DNA from 2 places in the Halopseudomonas phragmitis genome. Region 1 is predicted to be linked to the other one. Evidence: riboswitches for the same ligand, from Rfam matches in the RefSeq annotation. Region 1 holds a riboswitch; the other holds the start of a gene.
What was found. Region 1 has a riboswitch for cobalamin ahead of btuB (TonB-dependent vitamin B12 receptor). Riboswitches for the same ligand answer to the same signal wherever they lie in the genome.
Positions count from the first base shown of each region.

Region 1 (14,328 bases):
TTCAGTAATCAACAAACTGTTCGATATTGCTCCGGAAATTCTGATCGGTGTGGCTATCGACGTGGTGGTCAACCAGGAGCGCAGCTTCGTTGCCCGACTGGGGTTCACTACCCCGCAGGAGCAGATCATCGCACTCGGGGTGTTGACCTTCGTGATCTGGGCTGGTGAGTCGATTTTCGAGTACCTCTATCAGGTTCTCTGGCGCAACCTGGCCCAGCGGCTGCAATCGGATCTGCGCCAGGATGCCTATGAGCATGCCCAGCGGCTGGATATGAGCTTCTTCGAGTCGCGCAGCTCCGGGCATCTGGTTGCCACCCTGAACGACGACGTCAACCAGCTTGAGCGGTTTCTTGATGGCGGAGCCAACGCCATGATTCAGGTTGGGGTAACCGTGGTGGCAGTCGGCGCGGTGTTCTTCTTCATCTCGCCGCTGATTGCTCTGCTGGCCTTTACCCCGATTCCTCTGATCATCTGGGGTGGTTTCTACTTTCAGCGCAAGGCTGGTCCGCTGTACGGCGAGGTGCGTGAGCGGGTAGGGGAGATCGCCAGTCGGCTGAGCAACAACCTGAACGGTATCGCCACGATCAAGAGCTTCACCGCCGAGGCCCGCGAGGCCGAACGTTTGCGCCAGGCCAGTGAGGCCTATGTTGAAGCCAATCGTAAGGCCATCAGGGTCAGTTCGGCATTCATACCGGTGATCCGCATGGCGGTGCTGACCGGCTTTTTGGCCACCTTCACCATCGGTGGCATGCAGGCACTGAGTGGCGATCTGAACATCGGTGCATACGGTGTACTAGTGTTCCTGACCCAGCGACTGTTGTGGCCGCTGACAGGACTGGCCGAGGTGATCGATCTGTTCGAACGGGCCATGGCCAGCACCCGGCGGATTCTCGGCCTGCTGGAAGAACCGGTGCAGGTGGCTGACCAAGGTAATCCTGATCTGGCCCAGCCGGTGCGTGGCGAGGTGCATTTCCAGCAACTGGCATTCCAGTATCCGAACTCTAACAGCGGCATTCACGGGATCGATCTGAAGGTTCCTGCTGGGCACACCCTGGCACTGGTCGGGGCTACCGGCTCGGGCAAATCGACCCTGATCAAGCTGCTGCTGCGTTTTCAGGACCCTCAGAGCGGCCAGGTATTGATCGATGGCCAGCCGGTGACTGCGATCAGCCTGCGTTCACTGCGCCAAGCGGTGGGGCTGGTCAGCCAGGATGTGTATCTGTTTGAGGGCAGTATTCGTGACAACATCGCCTACGGCAGGCCCAATGCCAGTGATGAGGAGATTGTCAGCGCCGCCCGTCAGGCCGAAGCCTGGGCGTTTATCGAGGCCTTGCCACAGGGGCTCGACACCCCGGTCGGTGAGCGCGGCGTGCGGCTGTCAGGTGGCCAGCGCCAGCGTCTGTCACTGGCCCGGGCACTGTTGAAGAACCCGCCGATCCTGGTGCTGGACGAGGCCACCAGCGCGGTCGACAACGAGACCGAGGCTGCGATTCAGCGTTCATTGCGGCGCATCGCCCATGACCGCACAGTGATCATGATCGCCCACAGGCTGTCCACCATAGTGCACGCAGACCAGATCGCAGTGATTGAGCAGGGCCGGGTGGCCGAATGTGGACGCCATGCCGAACTGCTGGCCAGGGATGGATTCTACGCGGCTCAATGGCGGGTGCAGACCGGGATGGCCCGCGAGGACGACCCGATCATGGCCTGATGGCACGGCTATTGCTGGTGCTTGTTCAAAGCCCGACGGTAGGGGAGCAAGCACATGGCGACGGTATTGGGGTTCATGCTGGCAGCCCGGCGCAGCGAAATGCAGGGGCTGATCGCGCTGGAGCTGACCTGTGAGCTGGTCGGCGGCATCAGCCGGCTGGTGCATGCGCTCCAGCGTGAGCGCGGTTTTTCCAATATGTATCTCAGCGCTCGGGCAGAGCGCTTCCGCCAGCCGCTGGATCAGTTGACCAGCGACAGCCGTGGACTTGAGCAGTCGGTGCGGCGAGGCTTCAATCGCATGGACCCGGAGACCGGACGCGGAGCCGACAAGGCCCGTCTGTTCAACCGTATTGCCCTGGTACTGCACGGACTTGACGGGCTGGCCTGTCTGCGCCGTCGGGTGCGCGATCAGGCCCTGAGTCCTCAGGAGTCTACCCGGGCTTTTACCCGGGTGATTGGCGGGCTGCTGGCGGTCGTGTTCGAGGCGGCCGATACCTCCGTCGATCCGGATATCACACGTTGCCTGGTGGCGCTGTTCAATTTCATGCAGGGTAAGGAGTTGGCGGGGCTGGAACGAGCCACCGGAGTTGCAGGTTTCGCCTCGGGGCTGTTCGATCTGGAACAGCTCGAACGCCTGCAGTATCTGGGCGAGGGCCAGCAGCGCTGCTTCGCGATCTTTTGCGACTATGCCGACAAGCCCGCGCTCAATGCCTGGCATCAGCTCTGCACCGATCCGGTCGAAGCTGAAATTGCCCGCTTGCGCCTGGTCGCCGCGCGCAGTCTGCCGGGGCAGCCGCTGGAGGTCAGTCTGGGTGAGCCCTGGTTTGAACTGACGACCCGCCGTATCGATGCCATGAAGCAGGTTGAAGACCTGTTGACCGAGAGATTGCAGCAACTGTGTCAGCAGAAAATCCGCCAGGCCCAGGCTGATCTTGATAATCACCGTTGTCTGCTTGAGCGGCTTGATCAGTTTGATGATGCCAGCGACCCACCAGGGACCCGGTTATTCAACGTGCAGGCCACTGAACTGGATGGTGCTCCGGGCGACACCATGGGCCAGCAGCTCAATCGCTCGGTGCTGGATCTTTTGCACGAACAGAATCAGCGTTTGCAGATGCTGGCTGAGGAGCTGGATAACGCTCGCAGCTCGTTGAATGAGCGCAAGTTGATTGAGCGGGCCAAGGGGGTGTTGATGTCGCGTCATGGGCTTGATGAGGAAGCGTCCTACCGGATACTTCAAAATGCTGCCATGGAGCGGAGTCAGCGGCTGGCTGATGTGGCTCAGGCAGTGCTCAGCCTGGCGGATCTTATGCCAAACGCCAGCACGCGGGTGAAGGCCGGATAAGCGAGGCATTTTTGCACGCTGGTTGCGCATTTGCCCTGCCGGCGCTCTCTTAGAGTGCGTAGGTTGGAGTCAGGGCATATTGCCGGCACTTGGCCAGGGTTGATAAGTCTTTAAACTGTCGAGAGTTTTTCTGAGCTAACCGTTAACTGGCACGCAACCTGCTTTGAGACCGTCAGGTCAAGACCATTAGACCTCTACACAATTGACTAAGGGCAACGGCGTCCACCTCCACCTCGGCCATAGGGCCAGGTGCGAGGGGGCGCCGTTTTTTATGCGTGCTTTTCAGGGGAATGTGCAATGGACGACAAACCGATCAAGCCAACCAGCCAGGCCAGCGTCAATCTCAAGCGCCGTGACTTTCTCAAATATTCTATTGCCGCCGTTGGTGGCGCCGCGTTACTCGGCGGCATGGCCCCGGGCCTGCGCTCGGCGGCCTGGGCCGCAGGCAGCGATGCGCCGGAAACCACCCGAGCCAAGCTGGGGTTTATTGCTCTGACGGATGCGGCGCCGCTGTTCGTCGCTGATGAAAAGGGCTTTTTCGCTAAGCACGGCATGACCGGCGTCGAGGTGTTGAAGCAGTCATCCTGGGGTACCACCCGCGACAATCTGGTACTGGGTTCTGCGCGTAACGGGATCGATGGTGCGCATATCCTCACACCAATGCCCTATCTGATCGCCTCGGGGGCCATGACGCCGAACAATGTGCCGGTGCCTATGGTGATTCTGGCCCGTCTGAATCTGGGAGGGCAGTGCATTTCAGTTGGGCAGGAATATATCGACCTCAAGCTTGGGGTAGACAGTACTCCGTTCAAGGCCGCACTGGCAGCGAAAAAGGCCAGTGGCAAGCAAGTCAATGCCGCCATGACCTTTCCCGGTGGAACCCATGACTTGTGGATTCGCTATTGGCTGGCCGCCGGAGGCATCGACCCCAATCGCGACATCTCGACCATAGTGGTGCCGCCGGCGCAGATGGTTGCCAACATGAAGGTCGGCAGCATGGATACTTTCTGTGTCTGTGAGCCGTGGAACGAACAACTGATCAACCAGAAGATCGGCTATACGGCACTGACCACCAGCGAGTTGTGGCACAACCATCCGGAAAAGGCGCTGGGGATGCGCGCCGACTGGGTTGAAGCCAACCCCAATGCGACCCGCGCACTGCTCAAGGCAGTGATGGAGGCGCAGATGTATTGCGAAGACCCAGCCAACCGCGAGGAAGTTGCACGTATTTGTGCCAAACGCCGCTGGATCAACGCTCCTTTCAATGATGTGGTCGAGCGCATGAAGGGCAATTTCAACTATGGCACTGGTCGCGTGGTGGAAAACAGTCCGCACCAGATGCGCTACTGGAACGACTTCGCCTCCTATCCGTTCAAGAGCCATGACCTGTGGTTCCTGACCGAAGATATTCGTTGGGGGTACTTGCCAGCCGACTTCGATAGTCATGCTCTGATCGAACAGGTTAACCGTGAAGACCTCTGGCGTGCAGCTGCCGCTGATCTGGGGGTGCCGGCCGAACAGATCCCGACGTCCACCTCGCGCGGCGTTGAGACCTTCTTTGATGGCACCGTATTCGATCCTGAAAACCCCCAGGCATACCTCGACAGTCTGGCGATCAAAGCGCTGGCCTGAGTCTGTCGCAAGGAGAATGACCCATGAATGCCAACGTCAAGATTGAAGCAGAGAGTGCTGCACCGCTATCAACGGCTTCCCGGGTACCAGCCTGGATGGCCCGGCTTGGCCGAGTCGGGTTGCACAACCTGTTACCACCGATAGCAATTACCCTGCTGTTCCTGCTGGTCTGGGAAATGCTTTGCTCCAGCCCGGCGAGCGCCTTACCCCCTCCTACCCAAGTGTTCAGCGATACCTGGGAACTGATCGCCAATCCGTTCTATGACAATGGTGGGAACGATGTCGGCATGGCCTGGCAGATTCTTGCCAGCCTGGAGCGGGTCGCCTACGGCTATGCCCTGGCGGTAGTGGCCGGGGTGGGGCTGGGCGTGCTGGTAGGGCAGTCGACCTGGGCCATGCGCGGGCTTGATCCGATTTTCCAGGTACTGCGCACGGTGCCGCCGCTGGCCTGGCTGCCGCTGTCGCTGGCCGGCTTTCAGGACAGTAATCCGTCGGCGATCTTCGTCATCTTCATCACCGCGATCTGGCCGATCATCATCAATACCTCGGTGGGCATCCGCAACATTCCTGAAGACTACCGCAATGTCGCCAGGGTGCTGCGTCTGAACGGCATCGAGTACTTCGTCAAAATCATGCTGCCGGCGGCCGCGCCCTATATCTTCTCCGGGCTGCGCATCGGGGTCGGCCTGTCCTGGCTGGCGATCGTCGCCGCCGAGATGCTGGTCGGCGGGGTAGGGATCGGCTTCTTCATCTGGGATGCCTGGAATGCTTCGCTGATCAGTGACATCGTCCTGGCCCTGCTCTACGTCGGCATCGTCGGCTTCATTCTCGACCGTCTGGTGGCCTGGGCTGGCCGGCTGGTCACTCGCGGCACCAGCGAAGGCTGAGGAGCATCATCATGAGCAAGTCCTATCTGAGTATCGAAAAGGTGTTCAAAAGCTTCAGCCGTGGCGGCGTGACCAGTCAGGTGCTGAGCGATATCAACCTGCAGGTCGAGCGCGGGCAATACATTTCCATCATTGGTCACTCCGGCTGCGGTAAATCCACAGTGCTGAACATCGTCGCAGGTCTGCTGGATGCCAGCAGTGGCGTGGTGATTCTGGACGGCAAGGAAGTCAGCGGGCCCGGTCCGGATCGCAGCCTGGTGTTTCAGAACCACTCGCTACTGCCCTGGCTGACCGTCTACGAGAACGTGCAGATTGCCGTCGACAAGGTCTTCGGTCGCAGCAAGAGCCGCAGTGAACGTGACGCATGGATTCGTCACAACCTGAACATGGTGCATATGGGCCATGCGCTGGATAAACGCCCTGGCGAGATTTCCGGTGGTATGAAACAGCGGGTCGGGATCGCCCGGGCGCTGGCCATGCAGCCTAAGGTGCTACTGCTCGACGAGCCGTTCGGCGCTTTGGATGCCCTGACCCGTGCGCACCTGCAGGACGAGGTAATGCGTATCCAGGCCGAACTGCACAATACCGTGATCATGATCACCCACGATGTTGACGAGGCAGTATTGTTGTCCGATCGCATCGTGATGATGACCAACGGTCCGTCGGCGGCCATCGGCGAGATTCTCGACATCGACCTGCCGCGCCCGCGTGATCGCATCGCCTTGGCCGAGGACCCCAAGTACAACCAGTACCGCCAGGCAGTTTTGCGGTTTCTCTATGAGAAACAACGCAAAAAGGCCACGGCCTGATGTGCAGGGGGGCGCTGCGACATTTTGCTCCCCCTTTTTTCATTGACGCCCCAGGGCAAAACTTCTAACCTTCGCCTCGCTTCAGGTGCCCCTGGCCAATGGCCTTAAGGGTGAAACTGGGAAGCCGGTGCGTTCCTTGATACGGAACAATTCCGGCGCTGCCCCCGCAACGGTAAACGAGTGCCCGCCACCCATAGGGGTGTGACGCGGCAGATGATCCCCCATGACCACTGTGTACGCACGGGAAGGTCGGATCATCGGACACTGTCCGCTCGTGAGCCCGGAGACCGGCCTGATGCATGTCACAGCAGTGCGGCGGGCTCTGCGGGTGTATGGCCTCTGTTCGTCTGGCTGTCTGCCTGTTCGCTTCGCCGCGTGTACCCAGCTACTCAATGTCGTACGGGTGAGTACGACGGAGCGAACAGATGAAGATGTTGCCGCGCACGCCGCTGGCACTGGCCCTGATGGCCAGCGCCTGCCTTTCCCATGCCCAATCCCTGCACCTGGACAGCCAGGTGGTTACTGCAACCCGTACCAACCAATCGATTGCCGCCAACCTGGCTGCGGTCACGGTGATTGATCGGGCCGATATCGAACGCCTGCAAGCTACCGACGCACTGGATCTGCTGCGCCGCACGCCGAGCGTCAGCATCGTCAACAACGGCGGGCCGGGCAAGTCCAGCAGCATCGGTATTCGCGGCACCAACAGTGACCATGTACTGGTGCTGATCGATGGCGTGCGCATTGGCTCGGTCACCAGCGGCAATGCTGCGCTGCAAAATTTGCCGATGGAGCAGATCGAGCGGATCGAGATTGTCCGTGGTCCGCGGTCCAGCCTCTACGGCTCGGAAGCCATCGGAGGGGTGATTCAGATTTTCACCCGCCAGGGCAGCAAGGGCGATCCCAAGCCCTGGGCATCGGTGACCACCGGCAGTCGCAATCATCTGGCCGGCAGTGCCGGGGTCGCTGGCGGTTTCGGAAACGCCTGGTACAACCTGGGTGTCAGCAGTCTGTCGACCCGGGGCATTGATGCGCGTCCGGGCCGTGGCGATCCGGACAATGATGGCTATCGCGAGCTCTCGGCCAACCTCAAGGCAGGCTATCGCTTTGCCAACGGCCTGGAGATCGATGGCCATGTACTGGAAACCCACTCCAGCAATGACTTCGACTCCGGCTTCAAGGCCAACTCCGATTCGGTGCTCAAGACCCATGGCCTCAATGCCCGGTTTGCACCGCTTGATCCGTGGCGCGTGACCCTGCAGGCTGCACGTAGCGAAGACAAGAGCGACAACTTCAACGGCAGCAATTTTACCAGCCGCTTCGACACCCGCCGCGACAGCTTTGGCTGGCAGAACGATATCGATCTGGCGCCGGGCCAGGTGCTGACCCTCGGCTATGACCATCTGATCGATGAGGTCAGCAGCAGCACCGACTACAGCAAGGGCCGGCGCACTAACAAGGGTTATTACGCCCAGTATCTGGGCCAACGTGGCATCCATGAATGGCAGCTTGGCCTGCGCCATGATGACAACCAGCAGCACGGCGATCACACCACCGGCAACATCGGCTACGGCATCAGCCTGACGGACAGCCTGCAACTGGTCGGTAGCTACGGCACCGCATTCAAGGCACCGACCTTCAATCAGCTGTACTTCCCCGGCTTCGGCAACCCCGATATCAAGGAAGAGACCTCACGCAATTATGAACTGGGGCTGCGTGGTCAGCATGACTGGGGCACCTGGGCCGTCAATGTCTTCCGCAACGAGGTCGAAGACCTGATCGCCAGCGTCAACCTGGGTGGCGGCGTCTGGTTGGCAGAGAACGTCGACAAGGCGGTGATCAAGGGTATCGAACTGGAACTGGCCGGCCATTGGTGGGGCTGGGATGTAGCCAGCAACCTGACCCTGCAGGACCCGTCCAACCGCTCCAAGCGTGCCAACCAGGGCGACCTGCTGGCCCGCCGCGCCGAGCAACTGTTCAACCTGGATGTCGACCGCCGCTTTGGCCGGATAGGCGTCGGCGCCAGCCTGCACGCCGAAGGCCGGCGCTGGGACAACGCCGCCAATACTACCGACCTGCATGGCTACAACACCGTCGACCTGCGCGCCGAGTACTGGTTCAGCCAGCAGTGGCGAGTTCAGGCACGGATCAGCAACCTGTTCGATACCGACTACGAAACCGCTGCCAGCTATCAGCAGCAGGGCCGGGCCGGCTATCTGACTGTGCGCTACCAGATGCTGTAAGGACTCTTCATTGCGAGGGCCGCAGGCCCGTGGCAATCCATGTGCCTTGGTGGCGGGGCCTGAGCATGGATTGCCACGCCGCTACGCGGCTCGCAATGACGGCGTAGCGGGGGGATCGCCCTGGTACACGAGCCCCGTCATGACGGACTAGCGGGAAGACGTAATGGCAGCAGTTGAACCAAATATCTACACCCATCCAAGGAGGATGACATGATCGTACTATCCAAACGCAGCCAACTGGCTGTTGGCGCCGTACTGGTGTTGTTGATGGCCATGACCCGTGGCAGTCACTTCAGTGTGGTCAACTTGCCCAGCGCTTCCTGGGCGGTATTTTTCCTGGCTGGGGTGTTTTTGCGTCCGCGCTGGGCGTTTCCGCTGCTGTTTCTGCAGGCTGTGGTCATGGACGTGCTCAGTGTCGGCTGGACCAACGCCGGCCATCACTGCATGACCATCGCCTATTGGGCCTTGCTGCCCGCCTATGGCAGCCTGTGGTTTGCCGGCCGTTTGTACGCGGGTTGGCACCGTGACCACCCGGCAACTCTGCTGATCCTGGCCCCAACGGTGGCCACTGGTGCGTTGATCTGCAGTTTGTTTTCCAGTGGTGGGTTTTACTTTTTCTCCGGGCGTTACGAAGCCCCGACCTTTACCGGCATGCTTGAACGGATCGCTACTTATTACCCGCAATACCTGAGCACGCTGGTTATGTACGTGGCGGCGGCCTGCGCCGTGTATGTGGTGTTGCGTCTGTTGGCTCAGCAAGGGCTGTTGGGTCAGGGGCGCAAGGCATGAGCGAGCCGAGCGAGCGCGATCAGCGTCACCGCCAGCGCATGCAGCGCAAGAAAGCGGTAGTCGATGAAAAGATCGCCGCAGCGCAGGACGAACGCGGCTTGCTGCTGGTGCTCAGCGGCAACGGCAAGGGCAAAAGCAGCTCGGCCTTCGGTATGGCCGCTCGTGCCCTGGGGCACGACATGCAGGTGGGCATCGTGCAGTTCATCAAGGGGGCCAGCAGCACCGGCGAAGAGGCGTTCTTCCGCCGTTTCCCCGAGCAGGTGCGCTATCACGTGATGGGTGCTGGCTTTACCTGGGAAACCCAGGACCGTCAGGACGATATCGCCAAGGCCCAGGCGGCCTGGGCGGTGGCTGTCGAGCTGATGCGCGACCCGGCGGTAGCGCTGGTGATTCTCGATGAGCTGAATATCGCGCTCAAATACCAGTATCTGGAGCTGGATAAGGTGCTGGCGGATATCGCTGGCCGACCGCCTCACCAGCATGTGGTGGTGACCGGTCGCGGGGCTCCGGCGGCGATGCTGGAGGTGGCCGATACGGTAACCGAGATGGGCATGGTCAAGCATGCCTTCAAGGCCGGTATCAAGGCGCAGAAGGGGGTAGAGTTTTGAGTCAGCTTGAGTGTCCAGCCGTATTGATCGCCGCCCCGGCCTCGGGGCAGGGCAAGACCACCGTCACCGCCGCACTGGCGCGCTTGCACAGCCGCCAGGGCCGGCGGGTGCGGGTGTTCAAATGCGGGCCGGACTTCCTCGATCCGATGATTCTGGCTCGGGCCAGCGGCCAGCCGGTGCATCAGATTGATCTGTGGATGATTGGCGAAGCGCAAAGCAAGCGCCTGCTGGCCGAGGCCGCACGCGACAATGACCTGATCCTGATCGAAGGGGTGATGGGGCTGTTCGATGGCACCCCCTCGGCGGCTGATCTGGCCCGGCATTTCGGCGTACCGGTACTGGCGGTGATCGACGGTTCGGGCATGGCCCAGACCTTCGGTGCCATGGCCCACGGGCTGGCCAGCTATCAGCCCGATCTGCCGTTTGCCGGGGTACTGGCCAACAAGGTCGGCAGTGCCCGCCATGGCGAGATGCTGCGTGACTGTTTGCCCGCCGGCATCGCCTGGTTTGGTGCCCTGACCCGTGATGCCGCGGTGGAGCTGCCAAGCCGACACCTGGGGCTGGTGCAGGCGGCGGAGCTGGCTGATCTGGATGCCCGGCTGGATGCCGCCGCCGATGCCTTGGCCGCCAGCGCCGACACCCGGCTGCCCCCGGCCGTGAGTTTTGCCCCGGTGGATGCCCAGCAATTGCCACCCTTGCTGGCCGGTGTGCGCATTGGCGTTGCCCGGGATGCGGCCTTTGCCTTCATCTACCAGGCCAACCTTGATCTGCTTGAAGCGCTGGGTGCCAAGCTGTGTTTCTTTTCGCCACTGGCCGATAGCGCCCTGCCGGCGGTCGATAGCCTGTATCTGCCCGGTGGTTATCCCGAACTGCATCTGGATCAGTTGGCCGGCAATACGGCGATGGCGGCGGCTATCCGGGCCCACCATGCCGCCGGCAAGCCGATTCACGCCGAATGCGGCGGCATGCTCTATCTGTGTCAGCGTCTGACCGATGTACAGGGCCATAGCGGCGAGATGCTCGGCCTGCTGCCGGCGACGGCGACCATGCAGCCGCGCCTGACCGCGCTGGCCCTGCAGGAAGTGGTGTTGCCGGAAGGGGCGCTGCGCGGGCATACCTATCACCATTCGGCGATCGAGTGTGCGCTGGAGCCGCTGGTGCGTGGCGAGTGCCCGAACTACAAGCGCACCAGCGAGGCGGTCTGGCGTCTGGGCCGGCTGACGGCGTCCTACATTCATTGCTATCTGCCGGGTAACCCGCAGGCGGCTGCGGCGCTGTTTGCGCCATGAGCAGTCCGCGCTACAGCGATGCGGAGCGCGCGGCCATTTACCGGGTGATCCGTGAGCGCCGTGACATGCGCCATTTCAGTGGTGGTGAGGTTGCTCCCGAGCTGCTGGCGCAGTTGCTTGAAGCGGCGCATCAGGCACCCAGCGTGGGGTTGATGCAGCCCTGGCGTTTTATTCGCATCACCCGGCCGGCGCTACGCCAGCAGTTGCACCGTCTGGTCGAACAGGAACGGCTGCGTACCGCCGAGGCGCTGGGTGAGCGCAGTGCCGTCTTCATGCAGCTCAAGGTTGAAGGTATCCGCGACTGCGCTGAATTGCTTGTCGCGGCACTGCCGGAAGGCCGTGAGGCCCATGTGTTTGGCCGCCGCACCCTGCCGCAGATGGATCTGGCCTCGCTGGCCTGTGCCATCCAGAATCTGTGGCTGGCGGCCCGTGCCGAGGGGCTGGGGCTAGGCTGGGTATCGCTGTTCGACCCGCAGGCCGTGGCCGAGTTGCTGGGTTTGCCGGCCGGCGCCGAGCCGGTCGCGATCTTGTGCCTGGGCCCGGTCACGGCCTTCTATGACCAGCCGATGCTGGTCGAACAAGGCTGGGCTGCACCACGCCCGCTGGCCGAGCTGCTGTATACCGATCACTGGGGAGAATCACCATGAAGGGTCCGCAACGCATCGTCTGCCTGTCTACCGAAACCACCGAAGTGCTTTATCGTCTCGGCGCGCAGGAGCGTATCGCCGGCATTTCCGGCTTTACCGTGCACCCGCCGCAGGCACGCAAGGAAAAGCCCAAGGTGTCGGCCTTCACCAGCGCCAAGACCGAGAAAATCCTCGAACTCAAGCCGGATCTGGTGATCGGCTATTGCGATTTGCAGGCCGATATCGCCGCCGAGTTGGCGCGTGAAGGGTTGGAGGTGCACCTGTTCAACCAGCGCGATATCGCTGGCATTTTCCGCATGATCGAGACCCTGGGTGCGCTGGTGCACGCCAATGCCCACGCCGAGCAACTGGTGGCCGAGTTGCGGCAGGGGTTGGAGCAGGTCCAGACCCAGGCGGCGTCACTGCCGGCTCGCCCCCGGGTATACTTCGAGGAGTGGAATGAGCCGCTGATCAGTGGCATCCGCTGGGTCAGTGAGCTGATCGAGATTGCCGGTGGCCAGGACTGCTTTGCCGAACTCAGCCAGTTCCCGCGAGCCCGCCAGCGTTACATCACCGACCCGCAGGACGTGGTACGCCGTGCCCCGCAGATCATTGTCGGCTCCTGGTGCGGCAAGCGTTTCCGCCCCGAGCAGGTGGTTGCGCGGCCCGGCTGGGAGACCGTGCCGGCGGTTCGTGACGGGCAGCTGTTCGAGATCAAGTCGCCGGATATCCTGCAGCCGGGCATCTCCGCGCTGACCATCGGCCTGGCGCAATTGCATGGCCTGATCCGGGACTGGAGCCAGCGCTGATGGGCCTGGCGCCGCTGCTGCTGGCCGGGGTGCTGCTCGACCACCTCCTGGGTGAGCCGAAACGCTGGCATCCGCTGGTCGGTTTTGGCCGGCTGGCCAAGCGGCTTGAGCAATGGCTGAACCGGCCTGCCGCCAGCCGCTGGCACGGCGTGCTGGCCTGGCTGCTGGCAGTCGTGCCCTTGACCTTGCTGACCGCCGCGCTGGCCGCCTTGCCCTGGATCGGCTGGCTGGTGGCGGTGCTGGCGTTGTATCTGGCGGTTGGTTTGCGCAGCCTCAGCGAACATGCCCTGCCGATCGCCCAGGCACTGGCTGCGGGCGATCTGCCGCTGGCCCGCGAGCGGGTGGGCTATATCGTCAGCCGCGACACCTCGGCACTGGATGCCGAAGGTGTGGCCCGGGCGGCCACCGAGTCGGTGTTGGAAAACGGCAGCGATGCGGTATTCGCCGCGCTGTTCTGGTTTGCCCTGCTCGGCGCGCCGGGGGTAGTGCTCTACCGCCTGGCCAATACCCTGGATGCCATGTGGGGCTACCGCAACCAGCGCTACCGGCAGTTTGGCTGGGCGGCGGCGCGCCTGGATGATGTATTGAACTACCTGCCGGCGCGGCTGGTGGCCCTGACCTATGCACTCTGTGGGTGTACCCGTCAGGCGCTTGCCTGCTGGCGCCGCCAGGCGCCGCACTGGGACAGCCCCAACGCTGGCCCGGTCATGGCCGCCGGGGCCGGGGCGCTGAATCTGCAACTGGGCGGCGGAGGCTGCTATCACGGCCAATGGCAAGGCAAACCCATGCTGGGCGCCGGCGGGCCACCGATGGCCGCAGATATTGGCCGCGCCGTGTGGCTGGTGCGTCAGGGTGTGGCGCTGTGGTTGTTGCTGGCCCTGATTGTCTGGGGGCTGACTTATGCTTGAGCACGGTGGGCGGCTGCGCCGGGCCGCACGGCAATACGGCATCGCTCTGGACGCTTGGTTGGACCTGTCCACCGGGCTGGCGCCCTGGGTCTGGCCGCTGCCGGCGGTGCCGGTCAGTTGCTGGAGTCGGTTACCGGAGCCGGATGACGGCCTGGAGGCGATCGCCCGTGACTACTACCGAGCCCCTGCGCTGCTGCCGGTAGCCGGTTCGCAGGCGGCGATTCAGGCCTTGCCGAGCCTGCGTCCGGCCTGTCGGGTGCGGGTACTCGGGCCCTGCTATGCCGAGCATGCCCAAGCCTGGCGTCAGGCCGGGCATCAGGTACAGGTCTGGGATGAACGGGAGCAGGGCCTGCCGCCGCTGGATGATTGCGATGTGCTGGTGCTGGTCAACCCGAACAACCCTACCGGTCGCCTGCTGGCCCCTGCAATCCTGCTGGCCTGGCAGGCCGAGCTGGCCGTGCGCGGTGGCTGGCTGGTGGTCGACGAGGCCTTTGCCGATCTGCAACCCGAGTACAGTCTGGCGCCCTATAGCGAACGGCCGGGGCTGATCGTATTGCGTTCACTGGGCAAGTTCTTCGCCCTGGCCGGTGCCCGCCTGGGCTTTGTGCTGTCCGACACCGCGCTGCTGGCGCGTCTGAACCAGCGTCTGGGCCCTTGGACGGTGAATGGTCCG
Region 1 is NZ_CP020100.1:3,309,064-3,323,391, reverse strand. Features, by position in the region: gene BVH74_RS15405 (ABC transporter ATP-binding protein) at 1-1,711, shown strand, start outside; gene BVH74_RS15400 (nitrate regulatory protein) at 1,766-3,055, shown strand; gene BVH74_RS15395 (ABC transporter substrate-binding protein) at 3,353-4,687, shown strand; gene ntrB (nitrate ABC transporter permease) at 4,783-5,574, shown strand; gene BVH74_RS15385 (ABC transporter ATP-binding protein) at 5,586-6,383, shown strand; cobalamin riboswitch at 6,450-6,693, shown strand; gene btuB (TonB-dependent vitamin B12 receptor) at 6,809-8,626, shown strand; gene BVH74_RS15375 (hypothetical protein) at 8,837-9,415, shown strand; gene cobO (cob(I)yrinic acid a,c-diamide adenosyltransferase) at 9,412-10,023, shown strand; gene BVH74_RS15365 (cobyrinic acid a,c-diamide synthase CobB) at 10,020-11,312, shown strand; gene bluB (5,6-dimethylbenzimidazole synthase) at 11,309-11,959, shown strand; gene BVH74_RS15355 (cobalamin-binding protein) at 11,956-12,747, shown strand; gene cbiB (adenosylcobinamide-phosphate synthase CbiB) at 12,747-13,655, shown strand; gene cobD (threonine-phosphate decarboxylase CobD) at 13,648-14,328, shown strand, end outside.

Region 2 (14,328 bases), 1.4 Mb from region 1:
CAGAAACCCGTGGGACGTGAGTAGGTGCCCAGGTGGTAGTCGCGGTCCAGCACATTGCTCAGCTTCAGGTCCCAGCGCAGCGCCGGGCTGGCTCGCCAACTGGCGCGCAGGTCCAGGGTGCCGTAACCGGCCAGGGTGTCGCTGTTGGCCGGATCAGTGTAGCGCTGGCTGAACAGCTGCCAGGTGCTGCCAAAGGACAGGTCGCCAAAGCTGCGATCCAAATCCAGGCTCAGGTGCCGGCGGGCGCGCAGTTGCAAGGTTTTGCCAGTGGCCCGGTCGCGTGGGTCGATGAAGCTGATGGCAGTGCGGCTCGACCAGCCGAACAGGTCGCGGCTGATGGCGGCCTCGAAGCCGTTGACGCGGGCCTTGTTGATGTTGTCCATCTGGAAGGTGCTGCTATTCCAGGTGATCAGGTCCTTGATGTCGTTGCGATACAGCGAGGCTTCGAGCTGGCTGTCGAGCACTTCGGCGCGCCATTGCAGTTCCCAGCTTTTTGACCGCTCGGGATCCAGGTCCGGGTTGCCGCCCCAGCCCGGAGGCGCATACAGGTCATTGAAGGTGGGGGCGCGGAAGCCTTCGGCGTAGCTCAGAATCCATTGCTGGCGGTCGCCAGCCGGTACGGCCAGCGCGGCGTTCCAGCTGCTGTGATTGCCGAAGTGCTGGTTGTCGTCGTGGCGCACACCCAGTTCGGTGGCAAAGTTCTGCTGGGTCCAGCTGTGCTGGATGAAACCGGCCAGATTCTCCCGGCGCGTCTTGGTGTAGGCGTTGGTCGAGGACAGGCGGTCGCGGTGCCAGTCGCTGCCAACGCTCAGGCGCTGTTCCGGGCTGAGTTGCAGGTGGTTGAGCCAACTGGCTGAATGCCGGGTGGTTTCGATGCGGCCATCGTTCCATGGGCTGCCGGAGCCAACCGTCTTGTTGCGGTCATAGCTTTGGCCGAGCTCCAGGCGGCTTTGCCAGATCTCGGTCAACTGACCTTGCAGGTGGCCGTTATAGCTGCTGACCCGGAACTGGTCTTCGGGAAAGCCGGGGAACAATTCATAGGCATCGTCGAATTCGTTCTTGCCACGCTGGTCGTTGAGGCTGAGCCCGGCTTGCCAGTCAGCATTGAAACTGTGGTCCAGACGCAGCATCAGCGCCTTGTTGCGCTGGCCGTCGCGGTCACGGTCATTGCCCTGCTTGTCGGTGGTGCGGTCGAAGCCACGGCTTTCATCCAGGGTGGCGCCAAGCATGTAGCGGGTCTGCTGGTCACCGCCGCTGAGGGTCAGGTTGCGCTCAACTGTATGGTTGCTGCCAAAGCCCAGGCGCACGCTGGGGTTGAGGCCGGGCTCGCCCTGGCGGGTGAAGATCTGAATAACGCCGCCGATGGCGTCGGCACCATACAGCGAGGAGCGTGGGCCACGAATGACCTCGACCCGCTCGATATTATCGATATTCAGGTAGTCCAGGCGAGCAATGCCGCTGGTCGTGGAGGCAATGCGCTGACCGTCGACCAGAACCAGCGTTTGCGCGGTGTTGCTGCCGCGCAGGAAGTAGGCCGGAATCCCGCCATTGTTGTTCTGCTGCAGGCCCGGTACCCGGCTGAGCAATTCCGGAACGCTGCGGGCCTGCAGGCGCTCGATATCGGTACGGGTAAACACGCTGTTGGCCGCCAGGGCGGCTTCGCGAGGCTGCTCAATCCGCGAAGCAGTGATCACGGTATCCGGCAGGTCGATGGCGGTATTGGCCTGGACGATGCTGGCGGCCAGCAGGGCAGGAGTCAGGGGCAGAAATTTTTTCATTATCGGTCCTCAAAAGGTCAGGCTTTTGAGGAGGGCGGGAAGTCAGGAGGGCGGTCGGCGCAATGCACCGGGGGCGGCCGCACGCTGACCAGTGCCGCCCTCCGCGGCACCTCAGCAGGTGAGCCCCTGAAAACTAGCTGCGTTGGCAATACGGCGTTAAAAATGGCCTTGTCTTGCCTGCCTCGCTGACGTTTTCAGCAGCTCCCCTGGGAACGCCATAAGGGCGTTCCCTGGAATACTGGGCCGGTCTCCGGGCTCAGGATGTGAAGAAACCGCCTTCCCATGCCGTAAAAGCACAGTGGCGTTGTGGTTTCCCTGCAGGTGTTAGCCTGCGATCCTTTACCGTTGCGGGGGCAGCGTCGGGGTTGCACCGACTTCCCGTTTCACCCGGTGGCTTGATCAAGCCAGGCCGGGCACCCAGTACTTCTGGAAGCGGGGGGACTCTATGACTTTGCGCTGACCGGGTCAAGCGCAGCCGATGGCTGGTCGTCGCTGGTCAGGCTGCTCAGGCGTTGGCGGATGCGCTGTTCCAGAGCGGCGGCGTCCAGTCCGCACTCGGCCAGCATTTGCCGAGGTTTGGCATGCTCGACATAACTGTCCGGCAGGCCCAGGTTGAGCACCGGAATGTTGAGGCCTTCAGCGTGCAGCCACTCGTTGACGGCACTGCCGGCGCCACCCATCACGGCGTTCTCTTCAACCGTAACCAGCAGTTCATGGCTGCTGGCGAGTTGGCGGATCAGTTCGCCGTCCAGCGGTTTGACGAAGCGCATGTTGGCGACGCTGGCATCCAGTGATTCGGCGGCCAGCAGCGCGTTGGCGTGCAGGGTGCCAAAGCACAGAATGGCGACCCGGCTGCCCTGGCGGGTGATAACGCCCTTGCCGATTGGCAGGGGTTTGAGCTCGGGATCGATCGCCACGCCGGGGCCAGTGCCGCGCGGGTAACGTACCGCCGCCGGGCCGTTGTGCAGATAACCGGTGGTCAGCATCTGCCGGGTTTCATTCTCGTCGGCCGGGGCCATGACCAGCATGTTGGGCAGGCAGCGCAGATATGACAGGTCGAAGCTGCCGGCGTGGGTGGGGCCGTCTTCGCCAACCAGACCGGCGCGGTCGATGGCGAACAGTACGTCCAGATCCTGCACTGCGACATCATGGATCAACTGATCGTAGGCCCGTTGCAGGAAGGTCGAATAAATCGCTACCACCGGCTTGGCGCCTTCACAGGCCATGCCGGCGGCCAGAGTCACGGCATGCTGTTCGGCAATCGCTACATCGAAGTAACGCTCGGGGAAGCGCTCGCTGAAGGCAATCAGGTCCGAGCCTTCCTTCATGGCAGGCGTGATGCCAATCAGCCGTGAGTCCTCGGCGGCCATGTCGCACAGCCACTGGCCGAACACGTTGGAGAACTTTGGCTTGCTCATGCCGTTACTGGCCGGTTTGGGCTCGAGCTTGGTGATGGCGTGGTAACCGATCGGGTCGGCTTCGGCCGGTGAGAAGCCCTTGCCTTTCTTGGTGATCACATGCAGGAACTGCGGACCCTTGAGGCTGCGCATGTTGCGCAGGGTGGTGATCAGGGTCGGCAGATCATGGCCATCGATCGGGCCAATGTAGTTCCAGCCCAGTTCCTCAAACAGGGTGCCGGGCACCAGCATGCCCTTGGCGTGTTCCTCGGTGCGTCGCGCCAGCTCCCAGGCCTTGGGAATCTTCGACAGGACCTTCTTGCTGCCTTCGCGCATGTGCGCGTAGGTGCTGCTGGACAGGATCTTGGCCAGGTAGTTGGACATGCCTCCGACATTGCGCGAGATCGACATGTCGTTGTCGTTGAGCACGACCAGCATGTCGGGCTCGACGTCGGAGGCATGGTTGAGCGCCTCGAAGGCCATGCCGGCGGTCAGTGCGCCATCGCCGATGACTGCGACCGTGCGGCGCTCGAGCCCTTGAAGGCGGGCGGCAAGGGCCATGCCCAGCCCGGCGCTGATCGAGGTACTGGAGTGACCGACGCCGAAGGTGTCATATGGGCTTTCGCAGCGGCGCGGGAAGGCCGCCAGGCCGTCTTTCTGGCGCAGGGTCGCCATCTGCTCGCGCCGACCGGTCAGGATCTTGTGTGGATAGGCCTGATGGCCAACGTCCCAGATCAGCCGGTCTTCCGGGGTCTGGTAGACATAATGCAGAGCAACGGTGAGTTCGACCACGCCAAGCCCCGCGCCGAAATGACCGCCAGTCTGGCCCACTGTCCAGAGCAGGAACGCCCGCAGTTCATCGGCCAGTACCGGCAACAGTTCTTCGTCCAGCTCACGCAGGCGTGCGGTGTCGTCAATGCTGTCCAGCAAGGGCGTGCTGGGGCGTTCACGGGGTATTTCGTGGAAGGTGCTAGGCATTAAACAGTGCTCTGGGTGCCACTCGGCATGGCGGGAAATCAAGCGCACAGTTTAACCGATTGGCTGGCGATGCCCAACTGCCCGACAGAATCGGCGGGCTGGGCGATGTACGGCTATCTTGATCTGTATCAAGGGTCCGACAGTTCAAGGGTGTAGAGTAAATCTGTACTAAGCCGAGAGACGCCTATGTCCATGCCTTTGGATGTCTTCAGCACTACGCGTTCACCCTGCCCGCCATGGGTTGGGAGGGTGCTGCTGTGGTTGATGTTGCTGCTGGCGTCGCCGATGGCCTTGGCTCATGTCGGGTCCCACGCCGATGTGCCTCGTTTGTCCGAGACCGCCGGGCTCGAGTCCGGAGCTGCGCTGTGGCTGAGCGATGAGCGGCCCGACTGCCACCATCAAGACACGGAACATCTAGCTCCTGCGCTCTTGCCGCGTGCCGAACGTACCGAGCCTGGTGCGGGGCACTACTTCCCGATGGCTAACCCTGTCTGCCAATGGTCGGTGGTGTCCGTACTGCCGATTGCGCGCCAATCCCCTCGCGTCGCCAGGCGGCCCCTTTACCTGTTAACCCAGCGCCTGCGGCCTTGAGTGGCACCGCGGGACCGGCTGGCCCCGTCCGGGGCGTTTTCACACATAGGTAATTTAGCAGGCGCAGGCCTGTGGGGAGCGCGATCATGATGAGTTTGCAACGTAAGCGTATGGTTGGCCTGAGCTTGGCTATCGGGCTGGCGGGAGCGTCGTTCATGGCCTTGGCCCAGGGCATGATGAACCAGATGCACGACAAGCACGGCGGGATGATGAAGCAGGGTATGGGGCCCTGCATGATGATGGGCGAGATGCCGATGGAAGGCGGGATGGCCGATGCGGCCATGCCGGAACAGCATCGGGCCCGGATGCAGGAGATGCAGGAGCTCAAGGGCCAGATGCAGGCCTTGCTGGCGCAGGATAGCCCTGATCCAGAGCAGGTCGGGGCGCTGCATGACCGGATGGCGGCAGCGCATCGCGACATGCTGGTCAATTGTGTGCGCGAGCGTGGCGGCAGTCCGGTAACGGCTGTTGAGCCGGCGGCTGAGACGTCAGAAGACGACGAGCACGCCGGGCATCACTGACCGTACACCGCATGGCAGGGCCTGCTGGGCTCTGCCTGTCGGTGTTCCCTACCCGTGTCTGGAGTGCCCGTCATGAGCACAATTGAGAGCAGTATCAGCGAGTATGAGTTGACAGTACCTGGCATGGGTAGCGACCACTGTGCCGGGATCGTCAGGCAAACCCTGCAGCGGCTTGAGGGGGTTGCCGAGGTTAGGACCAACATAGCCAGTCACCACGTTAGCGTCAGTGTCCGCTCGGGGGCCGACGACTCACAGCGGCTGCGGCAGGCGGTGGAGCGCGCCGGCTATGACGTGGCTGCCGTGCGCCGAGGGGCTGCGGCCGATGAGGCGGATGCGGCTGAGATTGAGGCGCAATATCTGGCGCAGGCGCGTCGGCGGTTGTGGATTGCCGGGGTTCCCGCCACCCTGATCATGTTGCTGATGGTGCCGCACATGTTCTGGCAGCCAGTGCCGGGCTATCTGGCCATGGTGGCCGTGCTGGCCTTTCCGGTGGTCTTTCTGTTCGGTGGCGCGGCCACACACAAGGCAGCGTGGCGCTCGCTTACCAACCGTACCCTGAACATGGATGTCCTGATTTCGCTAGGTAGCCTGCCGCCCTACTTCATAGGGCTGGTGGGGTTCATCTTTCCCATGACCTCGTTCATGGAAATGGCGGCGACCATCATGACCTTCCACCTGCTCGGGCGTTATCTTGAGGCCAAGGCCAAGGGCCGGGCCTCGCAGGCGATTCGTCGGCTGCTGACCCTGGGCGCCAAGACTGCCCGGGTCGAGCGCGACGGCACAGAGCTGGAGTTGCCGGTTGGAGAGCTGCAACCTGGCGACATCATGGTGATCAGGCCGGGCGACAAAGTCCCCACCGACGGTGAGGTGGTCGAAGGCGAAAGCCATGTCGACGAATCCATTGCAACGGGCGAGTCGGTTCCGGTCTACAAGGAAGTTGGCAGCCCGGTAATTGGTGCAACCATCAACAAAGAGGGGCGCTTGCGAGTCAGGGCTACCCGGGTAGGACGCGATACCTTCCTGGCTCAGGTGATTCGTCTGGTAGATCAGGCCCAGGGCTCGCGTGTGCCGATCCAGGAGTTCGCCGACCGCATGACCGGACGTTTTGTGCCTCTGGTAGTGCTGATCTCGCTGCTCAGCCTGGCCGCCTGGCTACTGTTTCCCGAAACTCTGCGGCCGATCCTGTACTGGGGTGCCCAATTCCTGCCCTGGGTCAACCCGCAAGCCGACGGCCCGGTGCTGGCCATCCTCGCCGCCGTTGCGGTGCTGGTCATTGCCTGCCCCTGTGCGCTTGGCCTGGCTACGCCGACTGCACTGATGGTCGGTTCCGGGATTGGAGCCGAGCGCGGCATCCTGATTCGCTCCGGTGAAGCGATCCAGACCTTCAAGGACATCAAGGTCATGGTGCTGGACAAGACCGGCACCATTACCCGTGGTGAGCCTCGTCTGACCGAGGTTGTGGCGGCGGCAGGGGTTTCCGAACAGCATCTTTTGCACTTGGCCGCCAGTGTGGAAAACGCCTCTGAACATCCGATTGCCCGGGCCATCGTCGATGGCGCCAGTGAGCGTGGAGTGGCGGCCGCTGAGGTGACCGGGTTTCGCTCCATTGGTGCACGGGGCGTAGCAGGCCGGGTCGGGGACGAACAGATTCTGATCGGCAACCGTCGGCTGCTCGTGGAGCAGGGCATAACCGCGCTTGAGAGCCTGGATGAGTCGCTACAACGGCTGGAGGCGCGAGGTTGCACGGTGGTGATCGTGGCCGGTGATGGCCGGGCCCTGGGGTTGGTGGCAGTGGCCGATACCGTCAAAGGCGAGTCGGCTGAAGCGGTCAGGGGCATGCACAAGCTGGGATTGCATGTGGTGATGATCACTGGCGATAACGAACGTGCCGCCCGGGCGGTAGCCGAGGAGGTAGGAATCGATGAGGTGCAGGCCGGTGTGCTGCCCGAGGGCAAGGTCGATGCCATCCGCCAGTTGCAGGCCCGCTACGGTAACCATGTCGCGATGGTTGGAGATGGCATCAATGATGCGCCGGCGCTCAAACAGGCCAATGTCGGTATTGCCATTGGGGCCGGCGCGGACGTGGCCATCGAGGCCGCCGATGTAACCCTGGTGCGTGGTGAGCTGACCGGCGTGGTTGAAGCCATGCAGTTGTCCCGTTCGACCTTCGACAAGATCGTACAGAACCTGATCTGGGCCAGTGCCTACAACGTCGCAGCCATTCCGATGGCCGCGGTCGGATTGTTGCACCCAATGATCGGGGTGATTGCGATGACCGCCAGCTCGTTGTCGGTCATCGGTAACTCGTTGCTGCTCAAGCGGCGCTTTGCACGCATCGGGCAGGCCGGAGGTGTTCATGAAGCATAAGCCTGTTAGTCGTCAGCAGTCCGAGCTCGGAGCGCTGTCCGGCCTTCCTCGTCCCAGGCGTTACTGGCTGGCGTTTGCCGGATTTGCACTGATCGCCGGGTTTTTTTTATGGCAGGAACATCGCGCCCACCTATTGGGTGCGCTGCCTTGGCTGATTCTGTTGGCCTGTCCGCTGATGCATATTTTCATGCATCGCGGCCACGGCCACTCGGGTCATGATACCCACAAGCCCAGGGAGAAGTGACATGCACTCTGATGCGTCTGGATATGGGTTGTGGGGGCTGGTGATTATCAACTCGGCAATCTTTATCTTTTTTGCCTTCAGTTTCTTCAAGCCGAAAACGCGGCGTGACTGGCGATCCTTTGGCGCGTTCAGTGCGTTCCTAGTCGCGCTGTTTGCAGAGATGTATGGTTTTCCCCTGACTCTGTTCTTCCTGGCGGGTTGGTTGCAAAGCCGCTATCCGGGGATCGACTGGTTCGCCCATGACAGCGGGCATTTGCTGGAAATGCTGTTCGGGTTGCAAAGCGCTCCCCATTTCGGCCCATTTCATCTGCTCAGTCTGCTCTTGATTGGCCTGGGCTTCTACCTGATTGCCCAGGGATGGCGGACTCTTTATGCCGCTCAACAGCAGCAGGCGTTGGCCACCAGTGGGCTGTATGCCCATGTTCGCCACCCCCAGTACCTGGGGTTTATGCTGATCATGTTGGGCTTCCTGCTGCAGTGGCCAACACTGCTTACTTTGGCGATGTTCCCGGTCCTGGCCTGGATGTATGCCCGTTTGGCCGTGGCTGAAGAAGCGGAAATAGCGGCCCAGTTCGGGGATGAATGGCGTGACTACGCGGCGCGTACTCCCCGCTTCCTGCCGCGTTGGCAGCTCGGTCGGCGTGGGGAGGGCAAGCCCTGAAGCGATGACGAGGATTTCGGCTAAGCTCAGGACATGCTCTTGTGTCGCCAGGAGGGTAGATGAAACGCGCTGACTCGACGTTTGTCCCGGCTTTGGGGTTTCATCGCTTGACGCCACTTTATGATGCTGTGGTGGGACTTACAACGCGTGAGAAGCGCGTCAAACAGGCGCTGATCGCACAAGCCGGTCTGGCTCCCGGATTGGAGGTGCTGGACCTGGCCTGTGGCACCGGAACCTTGGCGGTCTGGGTCAAGCGGCAGTATCCGAGGCTCAGCATGAGCGCAGTGGATGCCGACCCGGCGATTCTAACCTTGGCCAGACGCAAGGCCGACAAGGCGGGGATCAGTGTCGACTTTGCTCAGGCCATGTCCCAGGCCTTGCCCTATGCCGATGCCCGGTTTGATCGGGTGCTCTCCAGTCTGTTCTTTCATCACTTGAGCTGGGAGGTAAAACAGCGCACTGCGCGGGAGCTGTTTCGGATCATCAAGCCGGGCGGCCAGTTGCATGTCGCGGACTGGGGCAAGCCCGAAAACCCGCTGATGCGTAGCCTGTTCCTGTTCATCCAGTTGCTTGATGGTTTTGCCAATACCGGGGACAACCTGGCCGGCCGGCTGGTACCACTGTTTGAAGCAGCGGGCTTTGTCGAGGTAACCCAGGCCAGGACCTTCAATACCCTGTTCGGCACCATGGCGCTTTATAGCGCCGTCAAGCCGGGGTGAGTACGGGTGATGGCTGAGAATCTTGTGACAGCACCAGCCAAACGTCGGCGCTGGCGCCGCTGGCTGATGGTAGCGGCGCTGTTTCAGATTATGGGCTTGGTTTCATCGGTGGATGCGATGATGTCGACCCGCACGGCGCCGGGGGCGGTGGCCTGGATTGTCTCGCTTAATGCGATGCCTTATGTCGCGGTCCCGGCCTACTGGGTGTTTGGCCGGACCAAATTTCAGGGGTACGTCAACGCCCGGCGCGATGAGGATTCTGAGCTGAGCCAGGCCTTGATGGCGAAAATGACCGAGTTGCGAAGTCAGCGGGCGACGCTGGCCTACGACAATAAACATCTGGCGGGTGTTGAGCGGTTGGCCAAACTGCCGTTTCTTGAAGCCAATCAGGTGTCATTGCTGGTTGACGGCGAAGCCACGTTCGCCAGTCTGTTTGCCGGCATCGAGGCGGCCGAGCGCTACCTTCTGGTGCAGTTTTACATCGTGCGCGCCGATGAACTGGGTATGGCCCTGCAGGCCCGCCTGATTGACAAGGCCCGGCAAGGGGTTGAGGTGTTTTTTCTCTATGATGAAATCGGCAGTTATGCGTTGCCGGCCGACTACCTGCAGGCGTTGCGTGAGGCCGGGGTGCAGGTGCATCACTTTCACTCGACCCGAGGACGTGGCAACCGTCTGCAGTTGAACTTTCGCAACCACCGCAAGATTGTCGTCGCCGACGGTGCACGGGCCTGGGTTGGCGGCCTCAATGTCGGAGATGAGTATTTGCAAGGGCATGCCCGGCTCGGCCCTTGGCGGGATACCCATTTGTTGATCGAGGGTCCGGCCGCGCTGGCGTTGCAACTGGTTTTCTGTGAGGACTGGCACTGGGCAACCGAGGATATTCTCGATTTGCCCTGGGAGCCGAGCATACCCAGTCATCATGCGGCGCCGGTGCTGATTCTGCCATCGGGTCCGGCGGACAGTTTTGAAACGGCCAGTCTGATGGTTCAGCAGGCGATTCACTCGGCCCATCAGCGGATCTGGATTTCCAGCCCCTATTTCGTACCCGATGAGAGCGTCCAGTCGATGCTCAAGCTGGCGGCGATCAATGGGGTGGATGTCCGTATTCTTATCCCCCAGCGTCCGGACAATCCCTTGCTGTATTTTGCCGCCTACGCTTTCCTTGGCCCCTTGCTGGAGGCCGGCGTCAAGGTTTATCGCTATGAGGGCGGCTTTTTGCACGGCAAGAGCTTTTTGGTCGATAACGTCGGCGCCGGGGTGGGCACGGTCAATCTGGACAATCGCTCGTTCCGGCTTAACTTCGAGGTCACCGCGCTGGTTATTGATGCGGCTTTTGCCCGCGAGGTCGAGCTGATGTTCGAGCAGGACTTTGCTCGCTCCCGCTTGATGCACCGCGACGATCTGGATTCGCTGTCGTTGTGGTACCGGGTAGCGGCCCGGGCGGCCTATCTGTTTGCGCCAGTGTTGTGAGCGCCTAGGCGTTGATCTTGATCAAACCATTGATTGGTGAAGATGCTAGTCTTTACCGTATGAAACTCAATCCCGAATGGTCGGACTGCTGATGCCTGCCTTGCGTGCTTGTCTGGGTGCTCTGCTGGTGACTTTGCTGCTGTCGTTCAATACGCTGGCGGCGACGTTGCTTGCGGCCCAGGCGTGCCTGGTTGATGAGCCGGTCATGATGCACGGCCTGCATGAAGACTGTGCCGACATGGGCACTGCTGACTGGCTGAGCAGTACCGCCGAGTTGCTGTGTGACAGCGGGCTGGATTGCCAGTTGAGTGCCGCTGCCCTGGTGGGCGGAGGCCAGTTGTCCGGCATCCTGCCCAAGAACACACTTGTTCCCGCTACTCATGCCGGCGCCAGCCCGGCCATGAACTACCCGCTCTGGCGCCCGCCGCGCCACTGACTCCTGTGTGACCCCCGGACCAACGGCTTGACCGTTGACGTTCTGCCGTGCCTTGTCACGGCGATCACCAGAGAGTTGCGATCATGTTGAATCCCTCTTTTTGTCGCCGGAGTCTGCTTGTTGGCAGTGCCCTGGCGTTCTGTCTGAGCCTGCCGCTGCAGGCCATGACCCTGGAACAGGCCCTGAGCCTGGCTGAACAGCAGGCCCCCAGTCTGCAGGCCTGGCGCCTGAACGAATTGGCCGTGCGTAGCGAGGCCCAGGCCGCCGGCCAGTTACCGGATCCGAAGCTGGCGTTGGGTCTGCAGAATGTGCCGATCGAAGGCGATCGGCGCGGTCGTCTCAACGCCGACGGCATGACCATGCAGATGATTGGCTTGATGCAGGAGGTGCCCAATAGCGCTCGCCGCCAGGCCCAGCGTGAACTGGCTGGCGCCGCCGTGGAAAGAGTGCAGGCCGAGTATGAAGTGGAGCGCCTGAATGTCCGTCTGGAGGTGGCTGAAGCCTGGCTGCGCTTGCACGCCTTGCAGCGCCAACTGGCGCTATTTGACGAGTTTTATGCTCAGAACGATGTGCTCGCGGCATCCATCGCCGCACGCCTGGCGGGCGGTCTCGGCCCATTGGCCGTACAACCCCTGGCGGCTCTGGAACGGGCTCGGCTGGACCAGCGGCGAGACCTGTTGTTGAGCGAACAGGAGGTGTGGCGTGCGCAGTTGCGGCGCTGGCTGGGGGCGCAGGCGCCGGCACAGACACTGGGCAATTGGCCGCAGTGGCCGCTCGACCTCAATGGTTATCGGGCGCGTCTGGCCCTGCAGCCGGAACTGGCACAGTACCGGCCGCTGGCGCGTGAGCGCGAGGCGGCCGTGCGGCTGGCTGAGGCGGATCGGCGACCGGACTGGGGTTGGGAGTTGGCGTACCAGCGACGTGGCATGGGGCTGGATGACATGTTCAGTGTTCAGGTCAGCGTTGGCTTGCCACTCTTTTCCGGTCGGCGGCAACAGCCTCGTATTGCCGCTCGCGAAGCAGAGTTGGCGGCGTTGGATCGCGAACGTGACAGCGCTAGGTTGCGCCTGGAAAACGAGCTGGAGGTCGAGCTGAGCCAATACCGGCGGCTTGAACTGGCCCAAGTGCGTAGCACGCAGCAGATGCTGCCGTTGGCTGAACAGCGCGCTGAGCTGGCGCTGGCGGACTATCGCGGAGGACGTGCGGAGCTGGACAGTCTGATTGAAGCGCGTCGTGAACTTATTGAAACCCGTTTGCAGCATGTCGAGCTGGAGGCCGCACGAGCCATCAGTCACACCCGCCTGCACCTGACCTGGGGAGAGCGCTGACATGTCTGGTCGTCATCTGATGATTGTTCAACTACTGATTCTGCTGGTGCCGGGCTTGGTGCTGGCATCTGCCGAACGGCATGGCGAGCATGCCACGGCCGCTGTCGAGTCCGAGCGGCGGATTCTCTACTGGTATGACCCGATGTATCCGCAGCAGCACTTCGATGCGCCGGGTCGCTCTCCGTTCATGGACATGGATCTGGTGCCGCGTTATGCCGATGCCGGCGATGATGGCAGCAGCATTCGTATCGACCCCTCACTGACCCGCAATCTTGGGATGCGCCTGACCCAAGTCGAGCGAGGCCGGCTTGAGCCGGTCCTGCAGGCTAGCGCGGTACTGGGTTATGACCAGCGCCAGGTCAGCGTGCTGCAAACCCGGGCTGAGGCCTGGGTTGAGTCGGTCGCGGCGCTGGCGCCGGAAGATGTGCTGGTGGCTGGGGCGCCATTGGCCGAACTGCTGGTGCCGGACTGGGTAGCTGCCCAGGAAGAATATCTGGCCTTGCGGCGGCTTGGGGATGCCCAGCTAAGCGAGGCGGCCTGGCAGCGTCTGCGTCTGAGCGGTATGCCCGAAGACCTGATGCGGGCCGTGCGCACGACCGGACGGGTGCAGATGCGCTGGACGCTGCGCAGCCCCGTGGCAGGGGTGCTGACTGAGTGGCCGGTGCGTGCCGGGATGAGCCTGCCAGCCGGCAGTACGGTGGCGCGGATCAACGGGATCGAGCGCATCTGGCTGGAAGCCGCGGTGCCAGAGGCGCAGGCCGCCAGCTTGCGGGCCGGGCAACCGCTTGAGGTGCATCTGCCGGCCTGGCCGGGGGAAGTCTGGCAAGCCAAGGTCGAGCAGCTATTGCCTGAAGCTGATGAGCGTGCCCGGGTGGTGCGGGTGCGTGCGGTGCTGGATAACGCCGATACTCGCTTGCGCCCAGGCATGAGTGCACGGGTGCAGTTGCTGGATGGGGTTGCCAGCGAGCAGTTGCTGGTCGCGGCCAGTGCGGTGATCCGGGGTGGTCAGGAGGATCTGGTCATGCTGGCCGAGGGCGATGGCCGGTTTCGACCACAACGGGTCCGGCTCGGGCGGGAAAGTGGTGAGCGAGTCGAGGTGCTGGATGGACTTGAGGAAGGGCAGCAGGTGGTCATCGCCGCCCAGTTCCTTATCGACTCCGAAGCCAGTTTGCGGGGTATTGTCGCCCGTGGCAGCGCTGAGGCTGAGGTCTTGCACCCGGCGGATGCGGTGGTGCTGTACTTTGACGAGGACGGGCTGATGCTTGAACACGGCCCGTTCGAGACTCTGGGTATGGCTGGCATGAGCATGCAGTTTGCGGTTGATCCGGCCCTGGATCTGAGTGATATCGCCGAGGGCGATGCGGTACGGGTCTGGGTCCGCGAGGACCCGGACGGCCTGCCGATCGTGCGGATCGAGAAGCGTGAGGTGCAGCCATGATTGCCGCCATTATTCGCTGGGCTGTGGATAACCGCCTGCTGGTGCTGCTGGCCACCCTGTTCGGTCTGGCCTGGGGTATCTGGTCCATGCAGCGGATGCCGATCGACGCCCTGCCTGACCTGTCTGACACTCAGGTGATCATTCGTACCAGTTGGCCAGGACAGGCCCCGCAGATCGTCGAGAACCAGATCACCTATCCGCTGGCCACGACCATGATGGCTGTGCCTGGGGCCAGCACGGTACGCGGCTTCTCGTTCTTTGGCGACAGCTTCCTGTACGTACTGTTCGAGGATGGCACTGATCTGTATTGGGCCCGCTCACGGGTACTGGAGTACCTCAACCAGGTTCAGGGGCGGCTGCCGGAAGGGGTTGCGCCGGCGCTTGGCCCGGACGCTACGGG
Region 2 is NZ_CP020100.1:670,789-685,116, reverse strand. Features, by position in the region: gene BVH74_RS03095 (TonB-dependent receptor domain-containing protein) at 1-1,778, opposite strand, end outside; cobalamin riboswitch at 2,003-2,214, opposite strand; gene dxs (1-deoxy-D-xylulose-5-phosphate synthase) at 2,222-4,153, opposite strand; gene BVH74_RS03085 (hypothetical protein) at 4,831-5,265, shown strand; gene BVH74_RS03080 (heavy metal translocating P-type ATPase) at 5,338-7,632, shown strand; gene BVH74_RS03075 (DUF2933 domain-containing protein) at 7,622-7,876, shown strand; gene BVH74_RS03070 (methyltransferase family protein) at 7,878-8,537, shown strand; gene BVH74_RS03065 (class I SAM-dependent methyltransferase) at 8,597-9,256, shown strand; gene cls (cardiolipin synthase) at 9,266-10,726, shown strand; gene BVH74_RS03055 (hypothetical protein) at 10,818-11,162, shown strand; gene BVH74_RS03050 (TolC family protein) at 11,246-12,490, shown strand; gene BVH74_RS03045 (efflux RND transporter periplasmic adaptor subunit) at 12,492-13,928, shown strand; gene BVH74_RS03040 (efflux RND transporter permease subunit) at 13,925-14,328, shown strand, end outside.
Region 2: linked by a shared signal. The riboswitch ahead of BVH74_RS03095 (TonB-dependent receptor domain-containing protein) and the one ahead of btuB (TonB-dependent vitamin B12 receptor) in region 1 are both predicted to bind cobalamin.